DNA from 3 places in the Micromonospora sp. DT178 genome. Region 1 is predicted to be linked to each of the others. Evidence: riboswitches for the same ligand, from Rfam matches in the RefSeq annotation. Region 1 holds a riboswitch; each other region holds the start of a gene.

Evidence for each region. A riboswitch is a leader RNA that binds a small molecule or an ion and turns the genes downstream of it on or off. The one in region 1 is predicted to bind cyclic di-AMP.
Region 2: another riboswitch for cyclic di-AMP. It lies ahead of ACLQ22_RS25900 (coiled-coil domain-containing protein); the one in region 1 lies ahead of ACLQ22_RS12290 (NlpC/P60 family protein).
Region 3: another riboswitch for cyclic di-AMP. It lies ahead of ACLQ22_RS00195 (coiled-coil domain-containing protein); the one in region 1 lies ahead of ACLQ22_RS12290 (NlpC/P60 family protein).

The regions. Positions count from the first base shown of each region.
Region 1 is NZ_JBNCKV010000005.1:306,481-313,509, forward strand. Features, by position in the region: gene ACLQ22_RS12285 (N-acetylmuramoyl-L-alanine amidase) at 25-2,049, opposite strand; cyclic di-AMP (ydaO/yuaA leader) riboswitch at 2,288-2,421, shown strand; gene ACLQ22_RS12290 (NlpC/P60 family protein) at 2,434-3,474, shown strand; gene dcd (dCTP deaminase) at 3,529-4,107, opposite strand; gene ACLQ22_RS12300 (pyridoxamine 5'-phosphate oxidase family protein) at 4,186-4,737, shown strand; gene ACLQ22_RS12305 (zinc metalloprotease) at 4,881-5,867, opposite strand; tRNA gene ACLQ22_RS12310 (tRNA-Gly) at 6,327-6,400, shown strand; gene ACLQ22_RS12315 (alpha/beta fold hydrolase) at 6,634-7,029, opposite strand, start outside.
Region 2 is NZ_JBNCKV010000017.1:115,369-122,397, reverse strand. Features, by position in the region: gene ACLQ22_RS25915 (alpha/beta fold hydrolase) at 129-1,064, shown strand; gene ACLQ22_RS25910 (HelD family protein) at 1,229-3,346, shown strand; gene ACLQ22_RS25905 (cation diffusion facilitator family transporter) at 3,424-4,341, shown strand; cyclic di-AMP (ydaO/yuaA leader) riboswitch at 4,495-4,626, shown strand; gene ACLQ22_RS25900 (coiled-coil domain-containing protein) at 4,640-5,725, shown strand; gene ACLQ22_RS25895 (SRPBCC family protein) at 5,814-6,281, opposite strand; gene ACLQ22_RS25890 (1-phosphofructokinase family hexose kinase) at 6,459-7,029, shown strand, end outside.
Region 3 is NZ_JBNCKV010000001.1:38,241-45,269, forward strand. Features, by position in the region: gene ACLQ22_RS00185 (helix-turn-helix transcriptional regulator) at 1-73, opposite strand, end outside; gene ACLQ22_RS00190 (carbonic anhydrase) at 285-1,037, shown strand; gene ACLQ22_RS00195 (coiled-coil domain-containing protein) at 1,135-2,151, opposite strand; cyclic di-AMP (ydaO/yuaA leader) riboswitch at 2,155-2,286, opposite strand; gene ACLQ22_RS00200 (YibE/F family protein) at 2,453-3,796, opposite strand; gene ACLQ22_RS00205 (metal-sensitive transcriptional regulator) at 4,110-4,412, opposite strand; gene ACLQ22_RS00210 (heavy-metal-associated domain-containing protein) at 4,563-4,772, shown strand; gene ACLQ22_RS00215 (hypothetical protein) at 4,802-5,800, shown strand; gene ACLQ22_RS00220 (heavy metal translocating P-type ATPase) at 5,812-7,029, shown strand, end outside.

The DNA.
Region 1 (7,029 bases):
GGGGGCCCTCGTCGTGCGGATGGATCAGCGGGGCGCGCCCAGCGGGGACGGCACCACGTTCACGTCGTCCAGGTTGACGTACATGATCCGGTGACCGAACTGGACCTGCACGTACCTGTTGTCGCCCCGGACGACCGTCCGGTCGTGGGGGGCGGAGCCGTCGAACGTGGTGGCCCGGTAGTACTCGCCGGGGAGCAGGTTGCCGACGGCGTACCGCTGGCCGGCCGAGAGGGTGTACTGCAGCGGCGAGATCGTCTGGTACGGCACCCCCTCCGGGTACGCGGCCTGCTCCGGGTAGGCCCGGCCGTACACCGGGATGGTGGCCTTACCGGCCTTCGGGGTCACCACGAGCCCGACGGACCACTTCGCCGTCGGCTTGGCGGCGGGGTTGTGGAACCACCCCTTCTGGCCGAGGTACCAGATCGCGGTCCAGTCGCCCTGCACCTCGGCCAGCGCGTACGTCTGTCCGGCCGAGACGCGGGCGCCGTGGTCGGAGACGTACGTGGTGTTCGGGGTGCCGTCGGGTCGCAGCGCGATGTCGTTGAGCAGCGGCGCGTCGTGGCTCGGCGCGTTGTGCAGGAACAGCGCCGAGGAGCCGCGCAGCGGGCAGGGGGCGGTCGCCGGGGGCGGGTTCGGCACGCCCGGGGGCTGCCGGTTGCAGCCGGTGAAGGGCGGCTGGTTGGTGGCGAAGTCCGGGTCGATGGTGACCAGCCCGGTGCGGTGCGTGCCGGTCGAGAAGAACGGCGCCTTGAGCAGGTCGAAGTAGTGCGACCAGTTCCAGTACGGTCCCGGGTCCCAGTGCATGCCGCGCACGTTCGCGGCGATGGTGCCGGGGACGTTGTCGTGCCCGATGATGTGGTTGCGGTCCAGCGGGATGTTGTACGCCCGAGCCAGGTGGCGGACCAGCTTGGCCGAGGTGCGGTACATCGCCTCGGTGTACCAGGTGCCGTGCCCGGCAAAGCCCTCGTGCTCCAGGCCGATGGACTTGGAGTTCACGTACCAGTTGCCGGCGTGCCAGCCGACGTTCTTGGTCTTGATGTGCTGGGCGATGTGCCCGTCCACCGAGCGCAGGGTGTAGTGCCAGCCCACCCGCTTCGGGTCCTTGACCAGGTTGACGCTGGGACCGAAGTAGCCCTCGGTGTCGTGGATGACGATGTACTCGATCTTCTGCTGCGCGGGTCGGTCGGCCAGGTCGTGGTTGCCGTAGTCCTCGATCGTGGGGCCGTAGTTCTGGTACGGCGCCGGGATCCACTCGCAGGAGATGTCGCTCGGGCACTCCAGCCCGTCGGGCCGGGCGAGCTTGCGCAGGTTCAGGCGGTCCAGCCAGGAGCGGTCCGGCTGGATCGCGCGGCCGGCCAGCGTGACCCGCTGCCCGTCGTCGGTCACCCGGCTGTCGCCCGTGGCGATGGTGGCGTACACCTCGTTGGCGAAGGCCGCCGCGGCGTCGGCGCTGTCCGCGCCGGAGTACCGGGCCACCGCGCCGTACCAGGCCGCCGGGTCGGTGTCGGCGCCGACCGGGGCGCCGATCTCCTTCTGGTACGCGGCCAGCAGCGCCGCGCCGCCCCGGATGTTCGCCGTGACGTCCGTCCGCAGCGCCTCCTCGCTGGCGCCGGTCAGGTCGGCGGCGGCGTCGACGGTCCGGAGTGCGGCCTCGGCGGGCGGCGGAGCGGCCGGCGGCTCGTGGGCCTCGGCCAGGGACGGGCGGGAGTCGTCGCCGCGCGGGTCCTCGGTGCCCTCGTCGTGGTGCGTGCCGCCGGACATGGCGGCGACGTGCTCGGCGTCGGTGAGGTGCATCGGTCCGTAGCCGCCGCTGGTGCTCGGCGTGCCGGCGTTGGTGTCCCAGCGGGACTGCAGGTAGGAGACCCCGAGCAGGACGCTCTCCGGCACGCCGTACTCGGCCGCCGCGGCGGCGTACTGCTGCTGCCGGTCGTCCACCGGCGCTGCTGCGGCGGCGGATCCGGCGGCGGTGAGCGGCGTCGCCGCCATGGCGGCGGCCACGGCGGCGGCCAGCAGGACGCGTCTGCTCCTCGATGTCGCTGACAGGTGCATCAGACCCCCAGTTCGGACGGGCGAAGTTGGGGCCACCTTCGCCCCGCCCGCCGCCTCTGGTCAATACCTTTCCGTCAGACACTTCAAAAGGAAGGAAATCTTCGTCGCCCGGGTTGCGGATCCGCCCGGCCCGGGTGGGTACGGAGTGTCACTGCCCGCAGGGTTGCGGATCGATAACGGTCGTCTCTACTCTGGTCATTCGTCGGCCGGTGACAATCCGTCCAACCAGGGCGGTGACGGTCCGACACCGCCGAGTCGCTCCCGAGCGAGCCGGGGACCCAGGTTCCCCGGGGTGAATCCGCAGTTTTGCGGTAGGGCGCCCCTTCCCGCCCGAACCCGTCAGCTAACCCGGTAGGCGGTCCGGAAGAAGGAGTACGAAGCCCGGTGGCACACCATGCCCCGCGGCCACCGTCGACCCGGTCGGCCCTCGCCGACCCGGTGACGGCTGCGCCGCGCCCACGCTGGTACCGCTGCACCACCGCCCTCGCCGCCCTGGCCGCGTTCGCCGTCGTCCTGACCGGCGGCGCCACGGCGGCCCATGCCGAACCGACGGTCGCCGAGATCGAGCGGCAGATCGACGAGGACTGGAACAAGCTCGAACCGGTCATCGAACGGCACAACGCCACCCGACAGGACCTGGCCGCCAGGCGGAAGCAGGCCGACGCGCTCGCCGCGCAGATCGGGCCGCTGGAGAAGCAGGTCGACCAGGCGATGGAGAAGGTGGCCGCGCTGGCCGCCCGCGCCTACAAGGGCGAGAACGTCTCCGCCCTCAACGCCCTGCTGGGCAGCCGCTCACCGAGCGAGATGGTCGGGCAGCTCGAACTGCTCGACCGGTTCGCCCAGCACCAGCAGCAGGACGTGCGGCAGGTCGCCGAGCTGCGCGACCGGCTGGCCGCCAAGAAGGCGCCGCTGGACGAGATGGTCGTCCAGCTCAGCCGCACCGAGGCCCAGCTCGCGGCGAAGAAGAAGCAGATCAACGCCGAGATCGACCGGTTGCAGAAGCTGCGGCTGCGGATCTACGGCAACGGCGGCGGCGGGCCGCTGCGCCCCGCACCCTGCCCCGCCAGCTATCCCGGCGGCGCGGCCGGCACCGCCGTGAAGTTCGCCTGCGCGCAGATCGGCAAGCCCTACGTCTGGGGCGCCGAGGGGCCGAACTCGTACGACTGCTCCGGCCTGATGCTCGCCGCCTGGGCGAAGGCCGGGGTCTCGCTGCCGCACAACGCCGCGCAGCAGCGCCGGGCCACCGCGTCCGTCAGTCGGGGCGAGCTGCGCCCGGGTGACCTCGTCTTCTACTACAGCGACCTGCACCACGTCGGCATGTACGTCGGCGGGGGCTGGGTGGTGCACGCCTCCCGCGCCGGGGTGCCGATCAAGATGAAGAGGGTCGACGACGGCCCGATCCACAGCTACGGCCGACCTGGCTGAGGCGCGCGGAGGGTCCCTGCCCGGCGGGGGCCCTCCGCGGGCCCGCAGGTCGGGTCAGCGGGTCGGCCAGGTGCGCCAGTGCTGCCAGGAGCGGCTCGGGGTCGGCCCGCGCTGCCCCTGGTAGCGCGAGCCGTAGACGGCCGAGCCGTACGGGTGCTGGGCCGGCGACGAGAGCCGGAAGATGCAGAGCTGCCCGATCTTCATGCCCGGCCAGAGGGTGATCGGCAGGTTGGCCACGTTGGACAGTTCGAGGGTCACGTGACCGGAGAAGCCCGGGTCGATGAAGCCCGCCGTGGAGTGGGTGAGCAGGCCGAGCCGGCCCAGTGAGCTCTTTCCTTCGAGGCGGCCGGCGAGCTGGTCGCCGAGCGTGATCACCTCCAGCGTCGAGGCGAGCACGAACTCGCCCGGATGCAGCACGTACGGCTCGCCCTCCGGCACCTCGACCATCGACGTGAGGTCGTCCTGCTGCTGCGCGGGGTCGATGTGGGTGTAGAGGTGGTTGTTGAAGACCCGGAAGAGCTTGTCCAGGCGTACGTCGATGCTGGACGGTTGCACCAGCGCGGGCTCGAACGGCTCCAGCGCGAGCGTGCCCGCCTCGATCTCGGAGGCCAGGTCGCGGTCGGAGAGCAGCATCCGCACACCTTAGCGAGCGGTGCGCGTGACCTGCGTGTCGGAGTGCGTGTTCGAACGTTTGTTCGATAGGATGCCCACATGGCTTCCTGGTCCGAATTCGCCGCCGACGAGCCCCGCCTCGCCGACGGGATCCGCCTTCTCATGCAGCAGTACGGGCCGGGCTTCGGCTACCTGGCCACCGTCCGCGCCGACGGCGGTCCCCGGGTGCACCCGGTCTCCCCGGTGATCACCGACGAGGGGCTCTTCTGCTTCGTCGTCGACTCGCCCAAGCGGCGCGACCTGGAGCGCGACGGCCGCTACGCGCTGCACTCCTTCCCGCCGGAGGAGAGCGACGACGAGGCCTACGTCGCCGGCCACGCCCAACCGGTGACCGACCCGGCCCGGGTCGCCCGGCTGGCCCGCAGTCACCGGGCCGCGCCGCAGGTCGACTGGCGGGTCTTCGAGTTCACCGTCGACGTGGCGATGCTGGCCCGCCGTGAGTCCGGCGTCGCGGGCGGCGCCGGCGAGGGGCACGGCCGGCCCGCCGTCCAGGTGTGGCTCGACCCCCGCGCGGCCGCCGGCGGCACCGCGCTCATGCCCGAGACCCGGTCGGGGTGCGCCGGCGACCACGCCGCCCGCCCCGCCGCCTGAGACGCGGTGCGGCGCCCTGGGGCGTCCCCCCTCCGGGGCGCCGCACCGTGACCCCCGCCCCGCCCCCGTGTGCCCGGCCGCACAGACGCCGGTGCCGGCCCCGTCGAGAGAGGCCGGCACCGGTGCGGGTCGTACGGCGGAAACTACGCCGCGCGGTACGCGTTCCAGGCGGTCAGCATGCGGCTGGCCTGCCCGGCGGTGAACTGGTACATGCAGGAGTCGTAGCTGTAGTCCATGAAGTTGGTGATGGGGTCGACGCCGGGCGCGGTGCAGGTGTCCCGACCGGTCGGGCAGCCCGAGGCCGGCGACGCCTCGGCCGCGGTGTCGCTGACGCTGTCGCCCGAGCCGGAGCAGCCGCCCTGGAAGGTGTGGTAGAGGTTCAGCCAGTGGCCGACCTCGTGGGTGCCCGTGTCGCCCTGGTTGTAGTTGGTGGCGGTGCCGCCCGGCAGCGACTCGCTCAGCACGACGACGCCGTCCATGCTGCTGAGCTTCCGGGTCGGGAAGGTCGCCCAGCCGAGCAGGCTGTCGCTCAGCTCGCCCAGGTAGATGTTGAGGGTGTTCTTGCCGCCCGTACGCAGCGAGGTCTTCATCGACCGCTCCGCCGAGGAACCCTGCACGATCGGGTACCAGGACGGGTTCGTCACCCGGTTGATCTTCTGGAGCTGGAAGTTGAACGCGGTGGACGCGCCGCCGGTCGCCCCGCTGAACGACTGGTTCAGCACGCTGATCTGCGAGTTGACCATCGAGTCGGGGATGTTGCCGCCGGCCCGGGTGCTGTTCTCCTGGATCACGTGCACCACCACGGGGATGGTGACGGTGGCGGCCATCGTGGAGGCACCGGCGCCGGCGCGGAACCGCGCCCGCTCGCGCAGCGCGGCGGCCAGGTCGGCCTCGCGCTCGCGGGTCTCCGCGAGGGTCAGCTCGTTCGGCTCGTGCTTGGCGCCGCCGCCGGGCTTGACGCGGGCGTCCGAGTGGACGTCGGCCGGCTCGACGCAGACCTCGCTCGGGGCGGCGGAGAAGGCCGAAGCGGCCGGCACGACACCCACGGCGGCGGTGCTGAGCAGCAGCGCGAGGGTCGTCGACGCGACACCGGCCGTACGCCGGGTCAGCAGGTTGGGACGGAGTCCCATGGGCCCACCTCTTTCTGGCGGCGCGACAGGGGGTATGTCACGCCGTGGCTGGAACGTTGGGCAGACGTTACAACCGATCGAGGTATTTGAGAACGCCCATATGTTGCCGCCGTGGAACTTTTTCCTGGCGGTACGCGTTCCATGATCGACGTACGGCGATGGGGGCGGGACTCACGGTCCCGGTTCGGACCAGGGCGCGCGGATCGGGCTCGTCGGGCTGCGCTGCCGGGCGGCTCGTGGCTGGCGGCGGCGCGGCGTGGGTGGCGCGCGCGGCGCGGCGGGCGGCGGCGCGGCGGGCGCCGGCGCGGCGGGCGGTGGTGCGGCGGGCGGTGGTGCTGCGCGATCTTGGTAAGTTCAGGCCCCTTTGGGGGCCGTTTGCTGCCAAGATCGCGGCGCGGGTGGTGTCGGAGGGGTACCTGGGTGCACCGGCGTGACGACTCAGGTACAGTGGTGCCGCCTGCGGGTGTAGTTCAATGGCAGAACATCAGCTTCCCAAGCTGACAGTGCGGGTTCGATTCCCGTCACCCGCTCCACGCGAAAGGCCCTGGTCAGGACTGCGGTCCCAGCCAGGGCCTTCGACGTTCTCCGGACCCGTGATCATGCTCAGTTCGGCGAGCTTGAGTACCTGGGCCCTGAACAGCACCGGTGCGACAGGGGCCGGCCATCGAGGGGCGGCAGGTTGGCCGCCGACCAACGTCCTGCCATGTCGAATAGCGGATGTGCTTCAATCCGCTCCGGTTCCGGGGTCATCTGGGAGCGCCGGTTCTCAACCGCTCGTTGCCCACGTCAGCATCGCTTGCCAGCGGGCCGGAGAGGGCGTGTGGGCTGCGTCCTCGCTGATGCGAATCTTGGCGTTGGGTATCCGTGCGGCGATCAGCGGTGCGTCGGGAACGGCTCGGCCGGGGTCGTGTCGACCGGCCCAGATGAGGACGCGGCAGCGGACGTCGCGCAGGCCGAACCCCCATGGGCGGATGTCGGTGGCGAGCCAGTCGGCGGCCAGCCCGGCCGCGCCTTGGCGGGCACCTTCGCGGTTGGACTCCTCGTAGGGCTGCAACCAGGGGTCCTGGTTCGCGGCAAGCAGTTGCCGGTGCTGTTTGAGCGGATCCTCGGCGTACCACGCGGCGGCGCGGGTCACGTAGCGGCGCCCTAACCCCGGAACGGT
Region 2 (7,029 bases), on a different contig from region 1:
CGCCGGGTGCCCGGAGCGGGTTGCGAATCTTCTCACCGACACGGTTGTCGTGGTCTCATGACGGGTAGCCGGTGTTACCACCGGGTATCCCCGGTGTTGCGGTTCCGTGCGGCCCTGGGGAGGTGACGATGCCGGAGCACGTCGAGGTACGTCTTCCCGACGACGTACGGCTGCACGTCGAGGCGACCGGACCGGCCGACGCCGAGGTCACGGTCGTGCTGCTGCACGGCTGGACGCTGGACGGGCGGGCCTGGCACCGGCAGCTCGCCGACCTGCGGCGACGCTTCGGCGACGCGGTACGGGTGGTGACCTACGACGCGCGCGGCCACGGCCGGTCGAGCTGCATGGCGCTGCCCACCGCCACCGTGGCCCAGCTCGGCGACGACCTGGCCGCGGTGCTGGACGAGGTGGCCCCGACCGGTCGTGTCGTGCTGGTCGGCCACTCGATGGGCGGCATGACGATCATGGAGTACGCGCACCGCCACCCCGAGCACTTCGCCGCCCGGACGGCCGGGCTGGTCTTCGTCTCCACCACCGCCGAGGGCCACACGCACACCGCCTACGGCCTCTCGCCCCGGATCGCCCGGCTGATCCGGCTCGCCGAGACCACCGGGGCCGGCGTGCTGGCCCGGTGCGGGGCCTGGCGACCGCCCCGGGCGCTGCTGCGCGCGCTGCGTCCCAGCATCCGCTGGATGCTCTTCGGCGACCGCTGCGACCCGCACGACATCCGGTTGGTCACCTCGGCGGTGGCCCGGGCCACCCTCCGCTCGATCGGCGGGTTCCGCGCCTCCATCGGGGCGCAGCACCGGCTGGACACCCTCGCCGAGCTGGCCCACCTGCCGGCCGCCGCCCTGGTCGGCGACCGGGACCGGCTCACCCCGCCGCCCTGCGCCGAGTCGATCGCCGGCGCGCTGCCGGCGACCGAGCTGACCGTCTGCCCGGGTGCCGGGCACATGCTGATGATGGAACGCCCCGACGAGGTCAACGCGGCGCTCGGCGGCGTGCTCCGGCGTGTGCTCGCCGCCCCCGGGGCCGGCGCCACCGCCGCCGCCCGGGCGGACTGAGCCGGGCCGGCGAGGGCGCGACGCGGCCGCTGCGGACGTGACGCGGGTTCCTTTCCCGCACCGGTCGCGCCGCTGGTTGCGCGCGGGCCGTACCCTCTTGCGGTTGGCCTGGCGCGGTTCGCGCGGTTCGCGTCGCCCGCCGCCGACGTCAGGAGGAGCGAGCGGTGAGCGACCAGACCACCCTGGAACAGGAGATCGCCGTCGAGCAGCGGCATCTCGACCGGGTGTACGCCCGACTGGCCGAGCTGCGCCGGTCGGCGGTCAGCGCCGAGAAGGAGGGCTACCGGCTCGCCCGGGTGGGCAACTTCGGGGCGCTGGTCGAACGGGACGCGATGGTGTTCCACGCCGCGCGGCGGCGGCACATGCTGGACGCCGAGCACGAGGGCCTGGTCTTCGGCCGGCTGGACCTGCTCGACCGGCAGGTGCTGCACGTCGGGCGGCTCGGCATCCGGGACGACGACGCCTCCACCCTGGTGGTCGACTGGCGGGCCCCGGCCGCCGCCGCCTTCTACCAGGCCACCCCCGCGCAGCCGCTGGGCGTGGTACGGCGACGCACGATCCAGTCCTCCGCCGAGCGGGTCACCCGGATCGAGGACGACCTGCTCGATCCGGTCGCCGCGCCCGCCGACATGGCGGTGGTCGGCGACGGCGCGCTGCTGGCCACGCTGTCGAAGGCCACCGGCCGGGGAATGCGGGACATCGTCGCCACCATCCAGCGGGAGCAGGACGAGGCGATCCGCTCCCCCGGCTCGGGCGTGACGATCGTGTCCGGCGGTCCGGGCACCGGGAAGACGGCCGTCGCCCTGCACCGGGCCGCGTACCTGCTCTATTCCGACCGCAGCCGCTTCGCCGGGGGCGGCATCCTGGTGGTGGGCCCCTCCTCGGTCTTCGTCGAGTACATCGCCTCGGTGCTGCCCTCGCTCGGCGAGGACACCGCCACCCTGCACTCGCTGGGCACGCTCTTCGCGGGCATGACCGCCACCCGCACCGATCCGCCGGCGGTGGCGGCGGTCAAGGGTTCGCTGCGGATGCGGCGGGTGCTGGAGCGGGCGACCCGCGACGCGGTGCCGGACGGCCCGACCGAGCTGCGCCTGCTCTACCGGGGCACGCTGCTCCGGCTGGAGCGCCGCGAGCTGGACGACATCCGCGACCGGGCGATGCCCCGGGGCGCCCGGCGCAACGAGGTGCGCCGGGCCGGCTTCGACGGGGTCTTCGCCGCGCTGTGGGCGCAGGCCCGCAAGTTGGGCGTCGGCCGGCTGCCCGAGCAGCGCGCGTTCGAGGACGAGATCGCCGAGCGGCCGGAGTTCCGGGAGTTCCTCAAGGCGTGGTGGCCCCGGCTGCACCCCCGGCACGTGCTGGGCTGGCTGGCCCGCCCGGACCGGCTGCACCGCTACGCCGGGGGGATCCTCTCCCGCGCCGAGATCCGGCTGCTGACCGACGCGTACCGGGGCCTCGACGCCGCCGGGCTGACGATCGCCGACATCGCGCTGCTCGACGAGTTGGACGCGTTGCTCGGCAAGCCGATGCGGCCGGCCCGGGCGAAGCGGGACCCGTTCCAGCTGACCGGCGGGGTCCGCGAGCTGAGCACCTTCGCCGACCGGCAGCGCGCCGCCCGCGACGCGGCCCGGGAACGCCCCGACGACTACCGGGAGTACGCGCACGTGGTGGTCGACGAGTCGCAGGACGTCTCGCCGATGCAGTGGCGCATGATCGGCCGGCGGGGTCGGCTGGCCTCGTGGACGGTGGTGGGCGATCCGGCGCAGACGGCGTGGACGGGGGATCCGGAGGAGCTGACGCGCGCCCGGGACCAGGCGCTGGGCCGGCGCAAGCGACACCACTTCACCCTCACCACGAACTACCGCAACTCGGCGGAGATCTTCGCGGTGGCGGCGGCCGAGATCCGTCGGCTGCACCCGGACCTCCCGCTGCCCAGGGCGGTGCGCTCCACGGGCGTCGAACCGGTCGAGCTGGCGGTGCCGCCGGCGGAGCTGGAGGCCGCGGTGGTGGCGGCGGCCGGCGCGCTGCTCGCCGAGGTCGAGGGCACGGTCGGCGTGATCACGCCGGTGCCCCGCCGCGACGAGGTGGCCGGCTGGCTGGGCGGGCTCGGCGCGCCGCGCCTACAGGTGGTGACCAGCCTGGAGGCCAAGGGCATGGAGTACGACGGGGTCGTCCTCGTCGCCCCGGGCGAGATCCGGGCCGACCCGGGGTCGGGGGTACGGACGCTCTACGTGGCGCTGTCCCGGGCCACCCAGCGGCTGACCACCGTCGACCCGATCGGCTGAGGATCCGTTACTTGCATACATAGCGATGTCAGCATAAATTGAACGCGAATCCGGACCCCCCGAGGGAGGATGGGCGCGTGGGCGCAGGTCATGACCACCATCACGGGTCGGTGGCGAACGCCGCGCACCGCCACCGGGGCCGGCTCTGGGCGGCGTTCGGGCTGCTCGCCGGCCTGATGGTGGTGGAGGCGGTGGCGGCCTTCCGCACCGGCTCACTGGCCCTGCTGAGCGACGCCGGGCACATGTTCACCGACGTGCTCGGCATCGGCATGGCGCTCGCGGCGATCGCCGCGACCCGGCGGGCGGGCGCCGACCCGCAGCGCACCTTCGGCCTCTACCGGCTGGAGGTGCTGGCCGCGCTGGCCAACGCCGCGCTGCTCTCCGGGGTCGCGGTCTACGTCGTGATCGAGGCGGTGCGCCGCTTCGGCGACCCGCCCGAGGTGCTGGCCGGCCCGATGCTCGTGGTCGCCGTGCTCGGCCTGCTCGCCAACGTCGGCGCCTTCGCGCTGCTGCGCTCCGGGGCGAAGGAGAGCATCAACGTCCACGGCGCGTACCTGGAGGTGCTCGGCGACCTGCTGGGGTCACTCGGGGTGATCGGGGCGGCGCTGCTGATCGTCGCCACCGGCTGGTGGTGGGCGGACCCGCTGGTGGCGGTCGGAATCGGCGTGTTCATCCTGCCGCGCACCTGGCGGCTCGGGCGGGCCGCGCTGCGCATCCTGGTGCAGGCCGCGCCGGAACACCTCCAGGTCACCGCAGTGCACGACCGGCTGGCCGCCGTGCCCGGCGTCGCCGAGGTGCACGACCTGCACGTCTGGACGCTGACCTCCGGGATGGAGGTGGCCTCGGCGCACCTGACCATGGCCCCCGGCGCGGAGGTCGGCGCGGTGCTGGGCGCCGCCCGGGCCGCGCTGCACGACGACTTCCAGATCGAGCACGCCACGTTGCAGATCGAGCCGGGAGCGTCGCCCGGGGCCTGTGGGGCGGTCGAGTGGTAATGAGGACAACCTTAAATCTGGGAGAGTATTGTGGCCTTATGCCGGATTTGACTGTTAGTGGACGCGCACCGTCCGTCACCTGCGGTGCACCAGTCACACCGGCACCGGTAGGCTCGGCTTCGGCCTCCGCCAGGCGGCACCCACCGGTGCCGGCGGTGGCCGCCGCCTAATCGCCCGACGGGGCGAACCGGGGAACCAAGTTCGTGGGGTGCATCCGCGTCAGCGGTAGGGATCTTCCGTCCCGAACCCGTCAGCTAACCCGGTCGGCGGCTGACGGAAGGACACGTGTATGCCAGTGATGGCACCCGTACGACGACGTGCCGCCCGCACGGCGGCCCTGATCGCCACGATGCTCGCCCTCGGCGCCGCGGTGGCCCCGGTCACCGCCGCCCCGGCGGCGGCCGCCACCCGCGCCGGCCTGCTCGCCGCGGCTCCCGGCCAGGACGAGGAGGGCGGCACGCCCGCCCTGCGGGCCCAGCTGGAGGCCGCCAGCAAGGGCTACCTCGACGCCAAGCGCGCCCTGGACACGTCGGCCAAGCGGCAGCAGCAGCTCACCGCACAGCTCAAGACCACCGAGGTCGAGCTGACCGCGCGCACCGCCAAGGTCGGCGAGATCGCCGGGGCCGCCTACCGCACCGGCCGGCTCAGCGTGGCGTCCGCCCTGCTCAACAGCAGCTCCCCGGACGGCTTCATGGACCGCGCCGCCGCCCTCGACGCGGTGGCCGCCAAGGAGGACCGGGCCCTGCGCGAGCTCCAGGAGACCCGGGACGAGGCCACCCGCACCAAGCTGGCCCTGGACGGCGAGATCCGGGAGCAGCGCAAGCAGGTCAGCGTGATGGCCAAGCGCAAGGAGCAGGCCGAACGGGCGCTGACGGTCGCCAACCGCGAGCAGCAGCAACAGCGGCAGCAGTCCGCGGGCGGCGGCTCCTCGCCGGGCGGCACGTCGAGCAAGACGGCGAAGGCGGCGCCACGCAACTCCGACGGCTCCTGGCCGCGCGAGTCGTGCAGCGTCAACGACCCCACCCCCGCCAACGGCTGCATCACCCCGCGCACCCTGCACGCGCTCAACCAGGCCAAGGCGGCGGGCTTCACCCGTTACGTCTCCTGCTACCGCCCCGGCGGCTCGGGCGAGCACCCGAAGGGCCGGGCCTGCGACTTCGCGGCCCAGAAGGGCGGCTTCGGCGGCGACGCCACGGGCGGCGACCGGACGTACGGCAACAACCTGTCGGCGTACTTCGTGCGCAACGCCGACCGGCTCGCCGTGCTCTACGTGATCTGGTACCGGCAGATCTGGCTGCCGAGCAGCGGGTGGAAGTCGTACAGCGGAGCCAACGGCGACCCGTCCAGCGACCACACCAACCACGTGCACCTGTCGGTCTACTGACGCCCGCGCCCCGGTGCCCCGCCCGTCGCGGGGTCGCCGGGGCGCACACGGCGCCCGTCGCCTCCGGCCGGGCCTGGCTGCTTCGCGGTCAGCCGGCCGGCGGTCCGGGCGGGTTCGTGTCGAGGGCCGCGGCGAGGCGCGCGGCCAGCCCGAGGTGGGCGGCGCGGGCCTGGCGGAACGCGTAGCCGAAGAGCGGCGCGGGCGCGGCGAGGGTGATCTCGACCTCGATGCGGACCACGCCGTCGGGCTCCGCCCGCAGCCGGGTGTGGTTGCGGACGGTGGTGGCGGGCCACTGGCGGGCCACGGTGACGATCTCGTCCGGATCGTCGACGAGGACGTCGGCGCGGTAGGTGATCGGCAGGCGCACCGGCCCGGCGGCCAACCGATCGGTGATGTCGTAGCTGGCGCGCGCGCCGGGACGGGGCGACACCCGACGGACCCGGACGATCAGCGGGTGCAGGTCCACCTGCCGGGCGGGGTCGGCGAGCAGCGCCGCTGCCTGCGCGAGGGAGCAGCGCGCCTGGACGGTGTAGCTGAAGGAACTTCGCCTGAGCACGCCGTCTCCCAGCGTCGGTGGTCGCCCGATCGTCGCGCATGCCGGGCGCGCTGGCAACGCCGCGCCGATCCCGCCCGGAGTCCGGACGCCCAGCCGCCGATCCCACTACGGTCAGCTGGTGAATGGTCACGGCACGTGTCGGTCGGCGGAGGGCGGGCGCATGAACGGGTACGACGGATGAGCGGGCACGTGATGGTCTTCGCGCCCACGCCCCGGCTGACGGTGACCGTCGACCAGCCCAGCGAGGAGCCGGAGCTGCACCTGCACCCCGGCGGGCAGGGCGTCTGGCAGGCCCGGATGGTGATGTCGCTCGGGGTCGACGTGGTGCTCTGCACCGCCCTCGGCGGCGAGATCGGCCAGGTGCTGGAGCCGCTGCTGGTCAGCGAGGGGGTGAACCTCAAGGTGGTGGTCCGCGACTCCGGCAGCGGCGGCTACGTGCACGATCGGCGCGACGGCTCCCGGCAGGAGATCGTGGACGTGCCCGGCCAGCCGCTCAGCCGGCACGAGCTGGACGAGCTCTACAACCTGGCGCTCGGCGAGGGCCTGCGCGCCACGGTCAGCGTGCTGAGCGGGCCGAACGAGCCGTCGCTGGTCCCGGCCGACCTCTACCGGCGGTTCGCCGCCGACCTCGGGGCCAACGGCAGCCGGGTGGTGGTAGACCTCTGCGGCGAGCACCTCGACGCCGTGCTGGACAGCGGCGTCTTCTTCCTCAAGGTCAGCCACGAGGAGCTGATCGCCGACGGCCGCG
Region 3 (7,029 bases), on a different contig from region 1:
CGTGCCCGTGGTTGGTGAGGAACGTCCAGTTGCGGGTGCTCCCGTTCTCCCCTGTCGTCGCCATGTCCGCCATCGTATGGCCCCTGCTTCGTGTTTTGCTGTGTGCCCTCGCGGCCGGCGGACGCGCGGAGGGCCCGACCGCCGCCGCGCCGGGCCCGCCGAACATATGAAATGGATATCACGCATACCTTGACGTATCTTGCAGTGCGTGTGACGGTGGTGGCAGCCCGCGTCCAGCGTCGGCCCGGGTGACCAGGCCGTTCACGTGCGGAGCGAGGTGTGGGATGAGTCGTCCCGGATCGCCAGGAACTCAACCGGGCCCGGAGCGGACGCTCCCGGTGTCGACCACGGGCGGGGTGCCGGCCGACGTCGGCGCCACGTTCGCCGTCCCGGCGAGTCCCGAGCAGGCGCTCGCCGAGCTGCACGCCGGCAACCGGCGGTTCGTGACCGGCGCCCCGCGCCACCCCAACCAGGACGCCGGGCACCGCGCCGCGGTCGCCGACGGGCAGCACCCCTTCGCGGTGATCGTCGGCTGTTCCGACTCCCGGCTCGCCGCCGAGATCATCTTCGACCGTGGCCTCGGTGACCTCTTCGTGGTCCGCACCGCCGGGCACACCATCGGCCCCGAGGTGCTGGGCAGCGTGGAGTACGCCGTCACGGTCCTGGGCACGCCGCTGGTGGTGGTGCTCGGGCACGACTCCTGCGGGGCCGTCCAGGCGGCGCGTACGGCGGACGCCACCGGCACCCCGCCGGTCGGGCACCTGTGCGCCGTGGTGGACGCCGTGGTGCCGAGCCTGCGCCGGGCCGCCGCCGAGGGGGTGGACGACATCGACCGGATCGTCGACATCCACATCGCGCACACCGTCGAGGCGATGCTGGGCCGCTCCGCCGTGCTCGCCGCGGAGGTGGCCGCCGGCCGCTGCGGGGTGGTCGGCATGTCGTACCGGCTGACCGCCGGCGAGGTGCGGACGGTGGCCTCGGTGCCCGCCCGTGCGGCCGACGCGCCGGAGCCGGCGGCCAGCGCCGCGCTCGCCTGACCTCGCCCGCCGGCAGACCGTCGCGGCGGGCCCGCACGACGACAGAGGGCCGCTCCCGCGTCCGGCGGGGCGGCCCTCTGTGTGCGTGTGGTCCCGGCTAGAGCAGTGACACGTGGACGTGGTCGGTGTGGTTCGACGGGCCGCTGTAGGACTTCCAGCCGGTCGCCGGGAACCAGATCTGCCGGTTCCAGATCACGTAGTAGATGCCGAGCCGGTCGGCGTTGCGGACCAGGAACGCGGTGAGGTTGTTGCCGTACATGTAGGTGTCGTCGTTGTGCCAGGGGGAGAAGCCGCTGCGTTGCAGCGACCAGTCGCAGGCCCGGCCCTTCGGATGCTCGTACGGCCCACCGGAGCGGTAGCAGCCGACGAACCGGTTGAAGCCGGCCCGCTTGACCTCCTTGTACATGTGCAGCGTGCGCGCCGTGATGCAGCCGGAGGTGGTGGGGTCGTTCTCGGTGCAGGACAGGGGCTTCCAGTCGCCGTCGGCGGTGCGCCCCGGCGCCATCTTCGCCACCGGCGAGGTGGCCACCACCTTGCCGCTGGTCAGCCCCCTGCCGCCGACCAGCGCGAGCGCCTTCTCCGCCTCGCGCTTGCCACGGGCCAGTTCGTTCTTCAGCTTCTGCTGCTCGCGGACCTCGGCGTCGACCGCCAGCTTGGCCTGCTCTGCGCGGTCCTTGATCGCGTTGACCTCGGCCAGCTTCTTGGAGTTGACCAGGTTGATCTCGTCGAGGGCGGCGGCGCGCCTGACGAAGGAGTCGGGGCTGGCGGTGTCCAGCAGCATGGACACCGCGCCGATCCGCCCGGTGCGGTAGGACTGGGCGGCGATCTGGCTGACCTGGGGGGCCAGCGCGTCCAGCTCGGCCTGCGCCCGGTTGACCTCCAGGGCCAGCTCGAGCTGGCGCTCTTCCGATTTCTTCAGCTTCGCCTTGGCCTGCACGTAGGACCGGTTGCGGGCCTCGATGAGGTCGTCGAGCAGCTTGGGCTCGTCGTCCCCGTGCCCGGAGGGCTTGGGCGGGGTGGGCGCGGCCGCCGCCGGGAGAGGCCCGGCGAAGACCGCCAGGGCGGCGAGTACGGCCACCACGGGCGTCAACCAGCGGCGTAGGGGTGCCGTCACAGTTTTCCCTTCCGTCGACCGCCGACCGGGTTAGCTGACGGGTTCGGGGCGGAAGTGGCCCCTACCGCTGTCGCGGATTCACCCCACGTACCTGGGTCCCCGGTTCGCCTCGCGGCGATTGGGCGGCGGCACCGCAGGCGCCGCTGCGCGCCTTCGGCGGTGACCGGCAGCGAGGTTACCCGAGAACACTCCCGGGGATCTACGTCCCTAAGCCGACTAAATGCGTTATTTCGTAATGGCGGACGGTGAGCAGTGACGCGTTTATCAGGCCGTACGTCCTGTTCGGTCACGCTGAGGAGTGTCACCATGCGGTGTCCGTGCTCCTGTCCCGGTCGGGCCATCCGGCGGGAGCGGCGGACGGCGTGTCTCCGCGCGGCCCGCTGAGGGCCTCCAGCGCCTCGGACCGGTCGGCGGCCGGCCGGGGCGTCGGTGCGGGCGCGGCGCGGTCGGTGGCGTCCCCGCCGCGGCGGCCGGCGGTGGTCACCAGGGCCGCCAGCCCGGTGGTCAGTGGCACGGCGGCGATCAGGCCCAGGGTGGCGACCGCGCTGCGGACGATCTCCTGGGCGAGGAACTCGCTGGTGAGAAGTTGGGTCACCGCCCGCGAGTCGGCCGTCAGCAGGAGCAGCACCGGCAGGGAGGCGCCGGCGTACGCCAGCACGATGGTGTTCACCGTCGAGGCGATGTGCGCCCGGCCGACCCGGGTCGCCGCCCGGTAGAGCTGCGTCCGGGACAGCCCGGGGTTGGCGTGCGCCAGCTCGGTGACCGTGGCGGCCTGGGTCACCGTGACGTCGTCCAGCACCCCGAGGGAGCCGATGATGATCCCGGCCAGCAGCAGCCCGTGCAGGTCGACGTCGGCCTGGTACATCGACAGCGTGGTGGCGTCCTCGGAGCCGAATCCGGTCAGGTGGGTCGCGGCGGTGGCGATCGTGCCGAGGACGCCGGTCAGCACCAGGCTGCCCAACGTGCCGAGCACGGCCACCGAGGTCTGCGCGGTCACGCCGTGGGTCAGGTAGAGCACCACGAACATGATCAGCGCGGCGCCGACGACCGCGACCAGCAGGGGCGGGCTCCCGGCGCCGATGCCCGGCAGCACGAAGGTCAGCAGGATGGCGAAGCTCGCCGCCAGGCCGGCCAGCGCGGCCAGCCCGCGCCACCGTCCGAAGGCGACGATGGCGGCCGCGAAGAGCGCCACCAGCCAGACCAGCGGCTTGCCGCGCTGGTGCTCGGCGATGTTGTAGGTGCTGGCCGTGGGGTCGGCGGGGTCGGTGAGCTCGACCAGGATGATCTCGTCGTCCACGGCGACGGTCGGCGCGCCGGGGCCGGCGGGCACCGGCGTCTCCACCTGCTGGCCGGCGTCGGGACCGTCCTGCACCCGTACGGTGACCGTGCCGCAGGGACCCTGCGACCCGCCGGGACTCCCCTCCGGAATCTCCGGGGTGGGCGGGCACGGCTCCGTCACGACCCGCGTCACCGTGCCGTGGTAGCGGGGCGCGTCGGTGCCGGTCGGCGGGTCGGGCGCGTCCCACGGCCACAGCACCAGGGCGGCGATCAGCGTGGCGACGAAGAGGGGCACCACCGTCGCGACGAGGATCCGCCGCACCCTCGGCGGGGCGGACGGAGCGGGACGGGTGTGGTCGGCGCCCAACGAGTTTCTCCCAACGAATCCAGGGCGGGGTACGTGCCGGCGGGCCGGTCGGTTCACCCGTCGCCGCGTGGCGGGACGGGGATCGCTTCCGTGTGGCGGCGCGGTCACGTACCGCGGTCCCGGGCCTCCGTCCGGTCGCGGGTGGTCGGTGTTGCCGCCCGGCGGGGCGCGCGGGGCGGGCGGTGCGGAATCCGGAGGGCCACCGGCCGAATGGTAGCCACCCCGACATCCGGGCGCAGGTCGTGCGGGTGATGTCGGGGTGTGGCGTCGCCGTGTGCCCGCGTCTCGTCGCGGGGCCGAGGGGCGGGGCGGGTCAGCCGCGCTTCATCAGGCGGCCGACGGCGGCCATCATCTCGGTGGCCATCTCGTCGGCGCGCCCCTCGGCCGCGCCCTCGTGCATGCAGTGCCGGGCGTGCCCGTCGAGCAGGCCGAGCGCGACCTTGTCCAGGGCGGCCTGGATCGCGGAGATCTGGGTGAGCACGTCGATGCAGTAGCGGTCCTCGTCGACCATCTTCTCGATGCCACGGACCTGCCCCTCGACGCGGCGCAGCCGCGCGAGCAGCTGGTCCTTGGTGGCGGTGTATCCCCTGATCGGGGTGGGCGTCGGTGTGGTCATGGGGACGAGGATAGCGTACCCCTCGGGGGTATGGTACGTTCGTTCCTGGCCGGCATACCCCCACCGGGTACCGGTACAAGACACAGGCACCGGTCCGCCTCCGCATTACCCCCGGGGGGTATATGCTGGGGGCGGCGAGAGGAGAGTTCGATGATCACCACGACGTACCAGGTGCAGGGCATGACCTGCGGGCACTGCGCCACCGCGGTCAGCACCGAGGTCGGCGCGATCCCGGGCGTCAGCGACGTCCAGGTCGACGTCGCCGCCGGTCGGGTCACCGTCACCAGCGAGGGCCCGTTGGAAACCGACACCGTGCGCTCCGCCGTCGACGAGGCCGGTTACAGCCTCGTCGGCGCCTGAGATCGGGCACGGGGGAAACGAGGCACATCATGAACACGGCGACGAAGCTGAGCGGTTTCGCCCTCGGCCTCGCGGTGGTGTTCGGCGCGACGTACGGGGTCGGTCGGGTGGCCGACCCCGTGGCGCCGCCCGCCGAGGCCCCGCACGAGGCCGGCGGGGGGCACGGCGAGGACGGCGGAGCCGGACACGGGGGCGACAACGGCGCGGCGGGGCACCTGCCCGGCGGCCTGCTCGTCTCCGACCGTGGCTACACCCTGCGTCCGGTGGACGCCCCGGCCGGGCAGTTCGCCTTCCAGGTCACCGGTCCGGACGGCCGGGCGGTGACCGCGTACGACGTGGCGCACGACAAGCGCATGCACCTGATCGTGGCCCGCCGCGATCTCTCCGGCTTCCGGCACGTGCACCCGGAGATGGCGCCCGACGGCACCTGGCGGGTCGACTCGCCGCTCGCCGGGCCGGGCGTCTGGCGCGCGTTCGCCGACTTCACCCCGACCGGGGGCGAGGCGCTGACCCTCGGCGTCGACGTGAGCGTCCCCGGCGCGCTGACCGCGCGGCCCCTGCCCGCGCCGGCGACCAGCACCACGGTCGACGGCTACACCGTCACGCTCGCCGGCGCCCCGCAGCCCGGCCGCACCGCCGAGCTGACCCTGACCGTGAGCCGCGACGGCGCGCCGGTCACCGACCTGGAGCCCTACCTGGGCGCGTACGGCCACCTGGTGGCGCTGCGCCAGGGCGACCTGGCGTACCTGCACGTGCACCCGCACGGTGAGCCGGGCGACGGGCGGACGCGGCCCGGCCCCGAGGTGAGCTTCTCGGCGGAAATGCCGTCGGCGGGCGCCTACCGGCTCTACCTGGACTTCAAGCACGGCGGCGTCGTGCGTACCGCCGAGTTCACCGTCGTCGCCGGCAGCCCGACCGCGCCGGGTGTCCCGGCCACGACCGGCTCCCCGGCGGCGGGCACACCCGCCGCCACGAGCTCCCCGACCGCCGACGCCGGCCACGGCGTCCCCGGTCACGGGCACGACTGACGGGAAGCGTGATGACAACCAAGCCCTTGCTGACGGCGCCGAACCAGATCGAGCTGGCGATCGGCGGCATGACCTGCGCCTCCTGCGCCGCCCGGATCGAGAAGAAGCTGAACCGGATGGACGGGGTGACCGCCACCGTCAACTACGCCACGGAGAAGGCCACCGTCCGGTACGCCGACGAGGTCACCCCGGACGAGCTGATCGCCACGGTGGAGAAGACCGGCTACACGGCGGCCCTGCCGCCCCCGCCCACGCCCGCCGGTGGCGAACCGGCCGCCGAGCCGGTGGACGAGCTGCGCGGCCTGCGTACCCGGCTGTGGGTCTCGGCCGTGCTCACCGTGCCGGTGATCGTGCTGGCGATGGTGCCCGCCTGGCAGTTCGACTTCTGGCAGTGGCTGTCGCTGACCCTGGCCGCCCCGGTCGTGGTCTACGGCGGGCTGCCCTTCCACCGGGCGGCCTGGATCAACCTGCGGCACGGCGCGGCGACCATGGACACCCTGGTCTCGCTCGGCACCCTGGCGGCGTTCGGCTGGTCGATCTGGGCGCTCTTCCTCGGCACGGCCGGGACGCCGGGGATGACCCACCCGTTCAGTCTCGCGATCAACCGCTCCGACGGCGCCGGCAACATCTACCTGGAGGCGGCGGCCGGGGTGACCGTGTTCATCCTCGCCGGCCGCTACTTCGAAGCGCGGGCGAAGCGGACCGCCGGCGCGGCCCTGCGCGCCCTGCTCGAACTGGGCGCCAAGGACGTCGCGGTGCTGCGCGGCGGCACGGAGACCCGGATCCCGGTGGACCAGCTCGTGGTGGGGGACCGGTTCGTGGTGCGGCCCGGCGAGAAGATCGCCACGGACGGCGTGGTCGACGAGGGCACCTCGGCGGTCGACGCCAGCATGCTCACCGGCGAGTCCGTCCCGGTCGAGGTCGGCCCGGGCGACTCCGTGGTCGGCGCGACCGTCAACGCGGGCGGCCGGCTGGTGGTCAGCGCCACCCGCATCGGCGGCGACACCCAACTGGCCCAGATGGCCCGGCTGGTCGAGCAGGCGCAGACCGGCAAGGCGGCGGTGCAGCGGCTGGCCGACCGGATCTCCGGCGTCTTCGTGCCGATCGTGATCGCCCTCGCGGTGGGCACCCTCGGCTGGTGGCTCGGCAGCGGGTCGGGCGGCACCGCCGCGTTCACCGCCGCCGTGGCGGTGCTGATCATCGCCTGCCCGTGCGCCCTCGGGCTGGCC